4 regions of the Mycobacterium sp. 050134 genome follow, and region 2 is predicted to be linked to each of the others. Evidence: predicted binding sites of a transcription regulator. Region 2 holds the regulator's gene; each other region holds the start of a gene.
What was found. The regulator LexA, encoded in region 2, represses DNA repair genes until DNA is damaged. The targets are predictions, from matches to a motif close to CGAACANNTGTTCG.
Positions count from the first base shown of each region.

Region 1: ruvC (crossover junction endodeoxyribonuclease RuvC) is a predicted target of LexA. The motif match lies at 1,123-1,136, and genes of this name have one in related genera.
Region 3: SKC42_RS02210 (HNH endonuclease signature motif containing protein) is a predicted target of LexA. The motif match lies at 1,262-1,275, and genes of this name have one in related genera.
Region 4: SKC42_RS18945 (error-prone DNA polymerase) is a predicted target of LexA. The motif match lies at 1,600-1,613, and genes of this name have one in related genera.

Region 1 is NZ_JAZGLV010000010.1:141,661-145,106, reverse strand. Features, by position in the region: gene SKC42_RS14125 (DUF2617 family protein) at 1-394, opposite strand, end outside; gene SKC42_RS14120 (DUF4178 domain-containing protein) at 405-1,013, opposite strand; gene ruvC (crossover junction endodeoxyribonuclease RuvC) at 1,153-1,719, shown strand; gene ruvA (Holliday junction branch migration protein RuvA) at 1,716-2,315, shown strand; gene ruvB (Holliday junction branch migration DNA helicase RuvB) at 2,312-3,361, shown strand.
Region 2 is NZ_JAZGLV010000005.1:56,052-59,497, forward strand. Features, by position in the region: gene SKC42_RS07425 (peroxynitrite isomerase) at 1-49, opposite strand, end outside; gene nrdR (transcriptional regulator NrdR) at 85-549, opposite strand; gene SKC42_RS07435 (LysM peptidoglycan-binding domain-containing protein) at 721-1,215, opposite strand; gene lexA (transcriptional repressor LexA) at 1,509-2,204, shown strand; gene SKC42_RS07445 (LGFP repeat-containing protein) at 2,235-3,446, opposite strand, start outside.
Region 3 is NZ_JAZGLV010000002.1:45,496-48,941, reverse strand. Features, by position in the region: gene istB (IS21-like element helper ATPase IstB) at 14-787, opposite strand; partial or broken gene SKC42_RS02215 (Mu transposase domain-containing protein) at 838-1,254, opposite strand; gene SKC42_RS02210 (HNH endonuclease signature motif containing protein) at 1,438-2,688, shown strand; partial or broken gene SKC42_RS02205 (IS630 family transposase) at 2,732-3,446, shown strand, end outside.
Region 4 is NZ_JAZGLV010000015.1:137,280-140,725, forward strand. Features, by position in the region: gene SKC42_RS18945 (error-prone DNA polymerase) at 1-1,576, opposite strand, end outside; gene SKC42_RS18950 (wax ester/triacylglycerol synthase domain-containing protein) at 1,741-3,114, shown strand; gene otsB (trehalose-phosphatase) at 3,155-3,446, shown strand, end outside.

The DNA of each region.
Region 1 (3,446 bases), on a different contig from region 2:
CGGTGAGCGCGGCGTCGTCGCCGGGGAAGGTGCCGCCCAGCCAGGCGCGCTCCCGCACGCACCGGGCTCGTAGCTCGCGCGCGATCCGCCGAAAGGAGTCCTCGTCGTGCGTGTCGGTGCGCGATTCGAGGTGGTAGCCGGGCGCGTCGGTGCGCTCCGGCAGCCGATCCCCGGCGCTGGGCGCGGTGCAGCTGACCTGCTCGGTGAAGCGCCCACTGCCGTGCTCGACGGCGACGATGTGCGAGGCGCCGAGAACCCCGAGCATCAGCATCCCGCCGCGCGGATGGGCGAGCCGGCAGGTCGCCAGGGGCGGCGGCGCGGGGGCGTTGAGCGCCAGCCGCAGCGCCCGGCCGGACACGTCCGCCGGGGTCACGGCGAGCTGATGAAGCGGCACCGTCGGGGTCCTAGGGGGAGGCGGGCGCGGGATACACCGTGAGCTCGCCGGTCCGCACCGGCTTGCCCGTCGATATCTCCCACGGGGTGTCGGGGGCCCAGCGCTCGAACGAGAGCAGCGCGCTCCCGTCGGCATTGGCGCAGTCCAGGAATTCCATCTCCCCGCCCGCGGGCAGGCCGGTCGTCCCTTCGGTGGTGTACGACGCCCGGCCGCGTTCGGACTCGTGGAACGTCACGCCGTCGACGACGTAGTGCTCACCCGGCTGCAGCGTCAGGTCCTTGCGGGTCACCCACATGACCAGCTCGAGGCGCCCGTCGTCCTCCTCCACGCTGAACCAGACCGGCTGGTCGCCGCCCTCCAGAAGATGCTCCCACCACACGAAGGGCCCCTCGCGGAACGTCACCGAGCCCCGCACCACGTAGTCGACGCCGCCGTAGCTAACGATCGCGCCCGGGCCGAGCTGGCGCGGGCCGAACTGGGCCGGCGCCGCGTCGAACGACAGCGGATCCTGGCGCGTGCGTCCCGGCGTGGGTGCCTTGGGTCGGCGCAACGCCACCACGAGGACGGCGATCGCCGCGATGAACAACGCCGCGGCGATCACGACCAGCACTGTTCCCACGGACCAGCCTTCCGCCCCCGGCTTGAGCAACGTGCGCTATAAGTTAACAGCTTTACGCCGACACACCGGCCGACTGACGAAGAATGGTCGGACCCAGCGGCTAGCCTATCGAACAGTTGTTCTACAGGCGGGAGCGGTAATGCGGGTGATGGGTGTCGACCCCGGGCTGACCCGGTGCGGCTTGTCCGTGGTGGAAAGCGGGCGCGGGCGCAGCGTGGTCGCGCTGGACGTCGACGTGGTGCGCACGCCGTCGGACGCGGCGCTGCCGATGCGGCTGCTGGCCATCAGCGACGCGGTCGAGCACTGGCTGGACACCCACCGGCCGGACGTGATCGCGATCGAGCGGGTGTTCTCCCAGCTGAACGTGACCACCGTGATGGGCACGGCGCAGGCCGGCGGGGTGATCGCGCTGGCCGCGGCGAGGCGCGGGCTCGACGTCTACTTCCACACGCCGACGGAGGTCAAGGCCGCGGTCACCGGCAACGGCACCGCCGACAAGGCGCAGGTCACCGCCATGGTCACCAAAATCCTTGCGCTGCAAGCCAAGCCGACACCGGCCGACGCGGCCGACGCGCTCGCGCTGGCGATCTGCCACTGCTGGCGGGCGCCGATGCTCGCGCGGCTGGCCGAGGCCGAGGCGGTGGCCGCCCGCCAGCGGCAGGCCTACCAGGCGAAGCTCAAGGCGCAGCTGAAGGCGGCGCGATGATCGCCTCGGTGCGCGGTGAGGTGCTCGCGGTGGCGCTCGACCACACGGTGATCGAGGCCGCCGGCGTGGGTTACCGCGTGAACGCGACGCCGTCCACGCTGGCGACCTTGCGCACGGGCAGCGAGGCCCGGCTGATCACGGCGATGATCGTCCGCGAGGACTCCATGACGCTGTACGGGTTCGCCGACGCCGAGGCGCGGAACCTGTTCCTGACGCTGATGTCGGTGTCGGGGGTGGGCCCGCGGCTGGCCATGGCGACGCTGGCCGTGCACGACGCCGCGGCGCTGCGGCAGGCGCTGCACGACGGCGACGTGGCGGCGCTGACCAGGGTGCCCGGCATCGGCAAGCGCGGCGCCGAGCGGATGGTGCTGGAGTTGCGTGACAAGATCGGCGCCCCGGGCGCCGGGGGAGCGGCGGCGAGCGCGGCGTCCAACGGCCACGCGGTGCGCGGTCCCGTGGTCGAGGCGCTGATCGGACTCGGGTTTCCGGCCAAGCAGGCCGAGGAGGCCACCGATAAGGTGCTGGCCGACGAGCAGGCCCCGACAACGTCCGGCACATTGCGGGCCGCCCTCTCGGTGCTGGGTAAGTCCCGATGAGCCGCGATTTTTCGGAGGAGCCGCCGGACCGGGACGTATCGCCGGCGTTGACCGTCGGCGAGGGCGACATCGACGTCAGCCTGCGCCCCCGGTCGTTGGGCGAGTTCATCGGCCAGCCGCGGGTGCGCGAGCAGCTGCAGCTGGTCATCGAGGGGGCGAAGAACCGCGGTGGCACACCGGACCACATCTTGCTGTCCGGTCCGCCCGGGCTGGGCAAGACGTCGCTGGCGATGATCATCGCCGCCGAGCTGGGCTCCTCGTTGCGCGTGACGTCCGGTCCGGCCCTGGAGCGCGCCGGCGACCTGGCCGCCATGCTGTCGAACCTCGTCGAGCACGACGTGCTGTTCATCGACGAGATCCACCGCATCGCCCGGCCGGCCGAGGAGATGCTCTACCTGGCGATGGAGGACTTCCGGGTCGACGTGGTGGTGGGCAAGGGCCCGGGCGCTACCTCGATCCCGCTGGAGGTCGCACCGTTCACCCTGGTCGGGGCGACCACGCGGTCCGGCGCGCTGACCGGCCCGCTGCGCGACCGGTTCGGCTTCACCGCGCACATGGACTTCTACGAGCCGGCTGAGCTGGAGCGCGTGCTGGCCCGGTCGGCGGGGATCCTCGGCATCGAGCTGGGCGAGGACGCCGGCGCCGAGATCGCCCGCCGCTCCCGCGGAACGCCGCGCATCGCCAACCGGTTGCTGCGCCGTGTCCGCGACTACGCCGAGGTGCGCGCCGACGGGATCATCACCCGCGACGTCGCCAAGTCCGCCCTCGCGGTGTACGACGTCGACGAGCTCGGCCTGGATCGGCTGGATCGGGCGGTGCTCTCGGCGCTGACCCGCAGCTTCGGCGGCGGCCCGGTCGGGGTGTCGACGCTCGCGGTCGCCGTCGGCGAAGAGGCGGCGACGGTCGAGGAGGTGTGCGAGCCTTTCCTGGTGCGCGCCGGCATGATCGCGCGCACCCCGCGCGGCCGGGTGGCCACCCCGCAGGCCTGGACACACCTCGGCATGACGCCGCCCGTCGGCGCGAGCCAACCGGGGCTGTTCGAGTAGCGGGCGGGTCGCCGCCATAATCTTCAGTGGCGATCGTGAGCGCGGCGGAGCCGGGCGAAGCGGGTCGCCACCATAGTCTTCAGTG
Region 2 (3,446 bases):
CCAGCAGGGGCGCCAGCGGCACGAGGTCCGGATGCAAGTCCATGGGCATGCAGAAAACCCTAGCCGTGACGGTGTCGGGCCCGGTCAGCTCGGGGTGGCTACCTTGCGGTGCGCGCGGAGCGCCTCGATCTCGCGCTCGAAGTCTTCGGCGGACGAGAAGGAGCGGTATACCGACGCGAACCGCAGGTACGCCACCTCGTCCAGATCGCGCAGCGGCCCGAGGATCGCCAGGCCGACCTCGTGGCTGGGGATCTCCGGCGACCCGGCGGCACGCACGGTGTCCTCGACCTGCTGGGCCAGCAGGTTCAGGGCGTCGTCGTCGACCTGCCGGCCTTGGCACGCCCGTCGCACGCCTCTGATGACCTTCTCCCTGCTGAAGGGCTCGGTGACTCCGCTGCGCTTGACTACGGCCAGCACGGCGGTCTCAACGGTGGTGAAACGGCGCCCGCACTCGGGGCACGACCGGCGGCGCCGGATGGCCTGGCCCTCATCGGTTTCGCGCGAGTCGATGACCCGGGAATCGGGGTGGCGGCAGAAGGGACAGTGCATCACCGCTCCTTCGCCGCGCTGTCAACCGGATATCGCAGTTCCCGAGCGTACCCGCGCCCGGCCATGGACGGCCATGCATGGCCAACGCAACCGCACACCGGGTGCACCCGCCAGGACGAGGACCGAGGCGCGTTGGCGCGAGCCGGTTTTCACCGCGCGGGCGCGATGCCGTCAACCGACCGGCGCGATCAGGGTCTGGCCCGCGACCAGCGTCGGCGAGCCCAAATCATTGAGTTCCCGGATGCGCTGCACCACCTGGCGTGCCGGCGCGTCCGGCGCCACCCGGTGAGCGAGGTCCTCGAGCGACTCCCCGCCCTCGACCCGCACGACGGCGAGCCGGTCGGGTACGGGGGCCGCCGCGGCCGGGGAGCTGCCGTTCAGGGCCTCCCCCACGTTGGCGACCAAACCCAGCCACAGCGTGATCAGCCCGGCCACCACCGCCAGCCCGACGGTGGTCGCCAGCGTGACGGGCCGCCTGCGGTGCGGCGCGGCCGATACCCGAACACCCGTGCCGTAGTAGCGCGGCGCCGCGGCGGCGGGCCTCGATGGGCCGGGCCGGCGGGAGTGAGCCAACCCCTCCCGGCCGTAACGCGCGCCCTCCACCGGCCCGTTGACCGGGCGCCGCATGCTGCTGGTGCGCGGCGAGAGTGTGTGGGTGATGGTCATCTCAGGTCCTCCGGTCAACTAATTCTCGCTCGTGTGTTCGACACTATATCGCTCGTGTGTTCGATAGCCGAACATGTGAGCGAAGTGTGTCGGACGAGCAGAACGCTAGATCACTCCACCGACAAGTTCGTCGGTCACTATCACTGGCATGGAGTTGAAGTACCCGGTATGCCGAAGAGTTACACCGTTGTGATTCCGGTGCGTGCGGGTCGTTTTTTGCGGAGGGATCGGCCACGACACGCCAGTCGAACACATGTTTGATTCTTCGTGGCCGGGCGGTTAACCTCAGTCCCATGAGCGACAGCAACGACACCTCGTCCGCGGCGGGCGGCCGTGCGCCGTCTCACGATTCCTCGCTGACCGAACGTCAGCGCACCATTCTGAATGTCATTCGCGCGTCGGTGACCAGCCGCGGCTACCCGCCGAGCATCCGGGAGATCGGCGACGCGGTCGGCCTCACTTCCACCTCGTCGGTGGCCCACCAGCTGCGGACGCTGGAGCGGAAGGGCTATTTACGCCGCGACCCGAACCGGCCGCGGGCCGTCGACGTCCGCGGCGCCGACGACGAGGTGGCGGCGCCGGCCACCGAGGTCGCCGGTTCGGACGCACTGCCGGAACCGACGTTCGTCCCCGTCCTCGGGCGCATCGCGGCGGGTGGCCCGATTCTCGCCGAGGAGGCCGTCGAAGACGTCTTCCCGCTGCCGCGTGAGTTGGTTGGCGAGGGCACGCTGTTCCTACTCAGGGTGGTCGGCGACTCGATGGTGGAGGCCGCGATCTGCGACGGCGACTGGGTGGTCGTGCGACAGCAGAACGTCGCCGACAACGGCGATATCGTCGCGGCCATGCTCGACGGCGAGGCCACCGTGAAGACGTTCAGGCGCGCGGGCGGCCAGGTGTGGCTGATGCCGCACAATCCGGCGTTCGATCCGATTCCGGGCAACGACGCGACCGTGCTCGGCAAGGTCGTGACGGTCATTCGCAAGATCTGACGCCGGGGCCGCTGCCCAGCGCACCATCCGTCAGTCGGCCTTAATGAACCCGTTGGCCCGCGCGACGTCCTCGTTGGCCAACCAAATCTCGGCGAGGGTGTCGTGGTAGAGGGCGCTACCGGGCGTGTAGTACAGCCCGACGCTGGCGTTGGCCTTGATCGGATACCCGTCCGGCGGCTGGTAGGGGTCGTCCAACGGCAGATGGATCGCCGGCCGACCGGCTGGGGCCAGATTGGCGCCGACGGGCCAGGCGGCCACGCCGTCGGCGTCGTCGGGCTCGATGGCGGCGTGCCGTCCGGTGGTCGGCTCGCCGCCCGCCCCGGCGGAAAGGTTTATTGCGTCTTCCGGGGTGACGTCACCGAACATCCCGGCGACGGACGCGGCCGCCTCGGGCGCGGCCGCCTCGGGCGTCACTACCTCGGCGTCGGCGTGTATGCCGGCGGCGTCCGGGTACACCCAGTCGCCCGCCTCGTCCACCCCAGCCGCGTGATCGTCCGGCGCGGTCTCCAGGGCGACGCCGGCGTATACGGCGGGCGGGTAGCCGCCCTCGGCGGTGTCGGCCTCGACGTGGTCCCGGTCGTCGACCTGGAGGTAGCCGGCCTCGGGGTAGGCCTGGGCCAGGTCGGCGTCCGAGACGATCGGGATGGAGTCGGTGTCGGGTTCCTCGGCGCCCGCGCCGAATCCGTCCCCGAAGCGGTCATATCCCGCCGCGTCCGGGACGGCACCCGCGACCGCGACGGCACCGCCGCGGCGCCAGCTGACTCGTGACGCGGGCCCCGCCGGTTCGTGCATTTCCGCCGGGTGAACGTCGACGGGCGGGTAGTGCTCGCCGGAGACGTCGGCGTCCTCGTACCCCCAGTGCTGGTCGGGGGCGGTGTCATAGCCCACGTCCTCGGGCCGCTGCTCGTAGGGCGCGACGCCCTGGGCGGCGCGGCGACGGCGCCACCCGAACGCGACGAGCCCCGACAACACGATCAGCACCAGCACCGGGACCGCCGCCAGCAGCCACCACCAATGCCAGGTGAACTTCTTGGCGTGGGCCGGCGGGGCGGCCGCCCCACTCGGCTGGTTCTGCCCGGGCACCTGCAGACCGGTCAGCAGCGGCGCCAGGTTGGCCGGATCGGTGCTGAAGGTGTTTTTCGACCGGTTCCACGAGATCTTGCCGCCGGCGAACTGCTGCGAGATCACGTCGCCGTCGAGCGACTGGTCGCCGACCGGCGCGCCCAGTTTGCCGGCCGCGCC
Region 3 (3,446 bases), on a different contig from region 2:
GAGGGGGCTTGGCTCAGTCGGTGGTGCGGTCCTTGGCGAGTAGTTGGCGCCGTGCCCGGGTGCGGTAGGAGTCCCCGGTCAGGGTGAGTACTTCGGCGTGGTGGACGAGTCGGTCGATCATCGCTGCGGCGACGACGTCGTCGGAGAACGTCTCGCCCCACCGGCCGAACGGGAGGTTGCTGGTGACCATGATCGACCCGATCTCGTAGCGGGAGGCGATCAACTGGAAGAACAGGTTCGCCGCGTCTTGGTCGAACGGAATGTAGCCGACTTCGTCGATGATGATGAGCTTGTAGCGGCGGATCTTCTTCAGCTCGGCTTCCAGTCGGTTGGCCTGGTGGGCGGCGCCGAGGCGGGCGATCCAGTTCGACGCGGTGTCGAACAGCACCGAGTAGCCGGCGTGGGCGGCCTTGATGCCCAACCCGATCGCGAGGTGGGTCTTCCCGATACCCGGTGGTCCGAGCAGGATCACGTTCTCCGCCTTCGGGACGAAGGTGCCGGTAGCCAAGTGCGCCAATATGTCTCGGCGCAGTGAGGGTAGATGGTCGAGGTTGAAGTCCTCCAAGGTCTTGACTTGGGGGAAGTGGGCGGTGCGGATCCGCATGATCGTGCCGGCGGACTCGCGGTCGGCGACTTGGCGCTGCAATAAGGCGGCGAGGTATTCCTCGTGGGACCAGTTCTCGTCGTGGGCCTGATCGGCCAGGTCCTCCCAGCACCGTCCGATGGTGGGGGTCTTGAGGACTCGGGTCAGGTAGGCCAGCTGCGAAGGTAATCCGTCAGCCGGTATCCGGGAGTCCTTGAGCGCGGTGGGTTCAGCGGTGGTCTTGGTTGTGGTGGTCACGATGGTGTGTTCTCCGTAGCGATGGGTGGGGTGTCGTCGAACGGTGTGGGGTCGGTGGTGAAGTCGACGCCGAACAGGGCGTCGTAGTCCGGGAGCGCCCGTAGCGCCACGGCGTGGCCGTCGAGGTGATGGCGGGTGGCGCGGCGGCGCTGGCGTTGGCGGTCGATGTGCTGATGACGCAGCACCGCAGCCGAAGCCACATGGCCGGGATCGGTGATGACCGCATGCTTGGCCCAGCAGCGATCGTGGCGGGCGACTACCTGGCCGTCGCAGGAGATCAGGACCTCGGTCAGGCTGGCGGTGACGTCGACGAACCCACCGATGACCCGCGGGTCGACCGAGTAGTCGCACCCATCGACGCGAACGTAATAGTCACGGGCCAAACGGATTCGGTAAGATACCGGGCCTCTCGGACCCGAACGAATAGCCCTTCGGGCGGATGCGCACCGTCGGGGCCGGCTACCTAGTCGTCGACGCGGGCGCCACGGCATGGCGTTGATCGGCGAATCGAGTTTCGCGGTGTCTGTCGTAGCGGGTAGAGCTGTTGCAGTCCGGTTGGGCCGGGTTTTGTCGGTGGTGGTTGCGATGATGGCGTCATGTCTTCGACCGGATCTGCTGACGCCGTGGCGGTGAGTCCTGGCGAGCGTCTTGAGGTGTTGTTCGAGGAGTTGGCGGAGTTGACCGGTCAGCGCAATGCGATTGACGGGCGCCTGGTGGAGATCGTCGCCGAGATTGATCGGGATCAATTGGGTGGCATCACCGGGGCGCGGTCGGTGCCGGCTTTGGTGGCCTGGAAGACCGGTTGCTCGCCGGCCACCGCCCACACCCTCACCACTGTCGCGCGCCGGCTTGCGGAGTTCCCGCGCTGCGCCCAGGGCCTGCGGGAGGGCCGGTTGTCGCTGGATCAGGTCGGGGTCATCGCAGCCCGGGCCGGCGAGGGCTCCGATGAGCACTACGCGCAGCTGGCCGGGGTCGCCACGGTCACCCAGCTGCGTACCGCGATCAAGCTCGAACCCCGCCCCGAACTTGACCCCCGACCCGAATCGCAGCGCTCGATCACCAAGACCAGCAACGGGCAGGGCAGCTGTTATCGGATCACCCTTCCGCACCCCGACGCGGCGAAATTCGACACCGCGCTGGCGTCGCATCGGGAGGCGCTGATCGCCGAATGGAAGCACGATCACGGCGACGGCAAGGGCGCCCCAGATCAGCGGCCGCCGCTGCCGGGCACCCTCGAGGCGTTTCTACGCCTGGTCGAGGCGGGCTGGGACGCCGATGCGGCCCGCCGCCCCCACGGGCAGCACACCACCGTGGTGGTCCACCTCGACGTCGAGCGACGCGCCGCTGCAGTGCATCTGGGTCCGCTGCTATCCGACGCCGACCGCCGCTACCTGACCTGCGACGCCACGTGTGAAGTGTGGTTGGAACGCCACGGCGAGCCCATCGGTGCCGGCCGGGCGACCCGGCTGATCAACCGGCGGCTTCGCCGCGCCCTGGAGTACCGCGACCGGTGCTGTGCGGTTCCCGGCTGTGGTGCCACCCGCGGCCTGCACGCCCACCACCTGCGGCACTGGGAAGACGGCGGCCCCACCGAATTGGCCAACCTGGTGCTGCTCTGCCCCTATCACCACCGGCTGCACCACCGCGGCGTCATTACCATCGCCGGACCCGCAGACGCTCTGCGCGTCACCGACAACGCCGGCCAAGTACTGAGCCCAGGATCGCTGGCGCGCCCACCCACTGGGCCCCCGCCCGCCGTCCCACCGTGCCCCGGGCCCACCGGCGAGCGCGCCCAATGGTGGTGGTACGACCCCTACCAACCCCCACCGCCGGTCAAACCGACCTAGTGTCCTGAGTCGTTAATTGGTTGGTAGCATTTAGGTTTGGGGTGTGCCGAACCCTGTCGCTCCGGTGGTGGTTTTGACCGAGGATGAACGTTCTGAGTTGGTGTCGTGGTCGCGGCGGTCCACTAGCGCGAATGCTTTGGCGATGAGGTCGCGGATTGTGTTGGCAGCTGCTGATGGGCTGAGCAATACCGCGATCGCAGACAAACTCGATATTCACGTCTGCAGCGCACGCGGTTTGTGACGGGCCGGCTCGAGGGATTGCTCGATGAGCCGCGTCCGGGCCGCCCGCGCATTGTGGGCGACGAGCGGATCGAGGAGTTGATCGTGGCCACGTTGGAGACCGCGCCCAAAGACGCCACGCACTGGTCGACGCGGTCGATGGCTGAGCATCTGGGGTCGTCGCAGTCGATGGTGTCGCGGGTATGGCGGGCGTTCGGACTTGCCCCGCACAAGCAGGATTCGTGCAAGTTGTCGAAGGATCCGTTGTTCGTGGCCAAGGTTCGCGATGTCGTCGGGCTTTACCTGGACCCGCCGGAACGGGCCCTGGTCCTGTGCGTGGATGAGAAGACCCAAATCCAAGCCCTCAACCGCACCGCACCGGTGTTTCCGATGCTGCCGGGCACTCCGGCGCGGGCCACCCACGACTACGTCCGCCATGGCACCTCCAGCCTGTATGCCGCGCTGGACCTGACCACCGGCAAGGTCATCGGAGCCCTGCACTCGCGACATCGGGCCAGCGAGTTCCTGGCGTTCCTGCG
Region 4 (3,446 bases), on a different contig from region 2:
AGTCGGCCAGCCCGTCCCAATGGCCGAGTTGCTTGCTCCAGGCGTCCTGCTGCCCCTGCGAGAAGCCCAGGGCGCGGGCCATGTCGCGCACCGCGATCCGGCCCCGGTAGGTGATGACGTTGGCGACCTGGGCGGCGTAGTCGCGGCCGTAGCGCTCGTAGACGTACTGGATGACCTTTTCGCGCTGGTCGGACTCGATGTCCATGTCGATGTCGGGCGGCCCGTCGCGCGCCGGCGACAGGAACCGCTCGAACAGCAACTCGTTGGCCACCGGGTCGACGGCGGTGACGCCCAGGGCGTAGCAGACCGCGGAATTGGCCGCCGACCCCCTGCCCTGGCACAGGATGTTGTTGCACCGGCAGAACCGGGCGATGTCGTGCACCACCAGGAAATATCCCGGAAACCTCAGCTGGGCAATGACTTTCAGCTCGCGCTCGATCTGGGCGTAGGCCCGCGGCGCGGCATCTGCCGGCCCGTAACGGTCGCGCGCCCCCGCCATGGTCAGCTGCCGCAAAAAACTGTCCTCGGTGTGCCCGGCGGGCACGTCGAACGGCGGCAGCTGCGGGGCGATCAACGCCAGCCCGAACGCGCACCGCTCGCCGAGCTCGGCCGCGGCGCTCACCGCCTCGGGGCACCACGCGAACAGCCGGGCCATCTCCTCGCCGGACCGCAGGTGCGCCCCGCCCAGCGGGGCCAGCCACCCGGCGGCCGAGTCCAGGGACTCGCGGGCCCGGATGGCGCCCATCGCCATGGCCAGCCGGCCGCGCGACGGCCCGGCGAAGTGCGCGCCGGTGGTCGCGACCACGCCCACCCCAAAGCGCGGCGCCAGCGCAGCCAGCGCCGCGTTGCGTTCGTCGCCAAGCGGGTGACCGTGATGGCTCACCTCGATGCTGACCCGCCCGGCGCCGAACCGGTCCACCAGGTCGGCCAGCGCACGCTGCGCGGCCTCCGGTCCACCACCGGTAAGCGCCTGACGCACATGGCCTTTGCGGCATCCGGTCAGGATGTGCCAGTGCCCGCCCGCGGCCTCGGTCAGCGCGTCGAGGTCGTAGCGCGGCTTGCCCTTCTCCCCGCCGGCCAGATGCGCGGCGGCCAGCTGCCGCGACAGCCGCCGGTAGCCCTCCGGGCCGCGGGCCAGCACCAGCAGGTGCGGGCCGGGCGGATCCGGCGTCTCGGTGCGGGCCCCGGGGCCCAAGGACAGCTCGGCCCCGAACACGGTGCGCAGCTCGAGCTCGGCGGCCGCCTCGGCGAACCGCACCGCCCCGTACAGCCCGTCGTGGTCGGTCAGCGCGAGGGCGCGCAGGTCCAGCCGGGCGGCCTCCTCGACCAGCTCCTCCGGCGTGCTGGCCCCGTCCAGGAAGCTGAACGCCGAATGCGCGTGCAGTTCGGCATACGAAACGGAACGAGCAACGGACGAACGGGCCGCCCGGCCGCGCGCCGGCGCTTGATACGCCGCACGCTTGGGCGACAGCGGGGCGTCCTCCCCGACCACGGGCGGCTCGCCGGCATGGCGGGGCTTACCGGCGAGCACCCGTTCCATCTCCGCCCAGCTCGGCGGCCCGTTAAACCAACCCATGCCAGCCCACCCCGCGAGTGTATCGAATATATGTTCGATACACACCCGGCGTGTTAAACGCATCTTCAACTTCCAAACACGTTCTTAACGTCCCCGGTCTACCGCCGGACGCCGGGTTACCAGATACTGGTACGGGTGCAAAAGGCGACAGCGGGGGGCTGAGCATGGCGCAGCTGCGGACACTCGACACGGCGTTCCTGCGGGCCCACGACCCGGGCCAGCGCGCGAGCCTGGCGATCGGGGCGGTCGCGATCGTCGACGGCGCCATCCCCCGCAGCGAAGAACTCAATCGCCTTCTGGCCGAACGGGTTACCGCAATACCGCACTACGCGCAGCTGCTGCGGACGCCGGACCTCGACTGGGTTGACCACCCGGACTTCACCCTGACCGATCACCTGCACCACGCGGCCGTTGCCCGCCCCGGCGGTGACGCCGAACTGTCCCGGGCCGTGGCGCACGCCCTCGAGCGCCCCCTCGACCTGAGCCGGCCGCCGTGGGAATGCTGGGTGATCCAGGGCCTGCATGGCAACCGGTGGGCCATCGTCTTGAAGGTGCACCACTGCCTCGCCGACGGCCACTCCGCCGCCCACCTGCTCGCACGGTTGTGCGACGACGCCGACGGCGACGCGTTCGACCACGTTGCCGCGAAACCGGTGTCGGCGCCGAAGCCGCCGAAACCGGGCTGGACGCCGGCTCTCGGCGCGTTGCGGCACGCTTCGACGCTGACCGGCGCCCTCGCCGGTGCCGCGCTGCCGATGTGGCCGGGCCCCCGGGCCGCCGGGGCACACAGCGGGGCCACCCCGCGCCGCTACCGTTCGGTGCGGGTGCCGATCGCCGACGTCGACACCGTGTGCCGCAAGTTCGGCGTGACCGCCGACGACGTGGCGCTGGCCGCCCTCACCGAAGGCTTCCGGTCGGCGCTGCTGAACCGCGGCGAACGGCCGCGGGCGGATTCGCTGCGCACCCTGGCGCCCCTGCAGGGAGAACCGACGCAGTCGGCGATGTTGTCGCACCTGCCCGTCGAGCACGACGACCCGGTGCAGCGGCTGCGCAGCGTGCACCGCCGGCGGCAGGCGAACGAGACCGGCCTGCCGGAACCGGGCGGAATCCTGGAATCGGCGCTCAACCTGATACCGAACCCCTTTCGGACCAACGTTTTCCAGCTGCTGGCGCGCCTGCCCCAACGGGGCATCGTGAGCCTGGCGACCACCGCGCCGGGCCCCCGCCGGCAGCTGCGGCTGATGGGCCGCACGATGGAGCGCCTGTTACCCATCCCCCCGACCGCCGCCCAGCTGACCACCGGCGTCGCCGTCCTGAGTTACGGCGACGAGCTGGTGTTCGGCATCACCGCCGACGACGACGCCCCCTACGACGTCAAGCAGTTGGTGGCCGGCATCGAACTGGGCATGGCGCGGCTGGTCGCACTGAGCCAGGACTCGGTGCTGCTCTTCGGCACCGAGCACCGGCGCAGGCGCGCGCTTCGGGAACGCGCGCGCCGGGCCGGGCACCCGTCCACGTGGGGGCAGGCGCGTCACTGACCCGGCCCCCGCACTGCCGCCTGCCGTGAGAGGCTGGGGCGTGCGCAAATCCGGGCCGGTCAACATCGACGCGCGCCGCCACGACGCGGTGCTGTTCGACGCCGGCGCGACCGTATTTGCGCCGACCCTCGCCCGGCGCCTGCGCGAGGCCGGGGTCGGCGCCGGGGAGTTCACCGCGGTCGCCGGCGGCCCGGTCACCGCGGCCGCCGAGCTGAACGTGCGGCCGGGCCGCTGCGCCGTCGCCGCGACCGACCCGTCCGGCGTCGGCGCCGCCCGCGACGCTGGGTTCGCGCTGGTGATCGGTGTCGATCCCGGGGGGCGCCGGGAGGCGC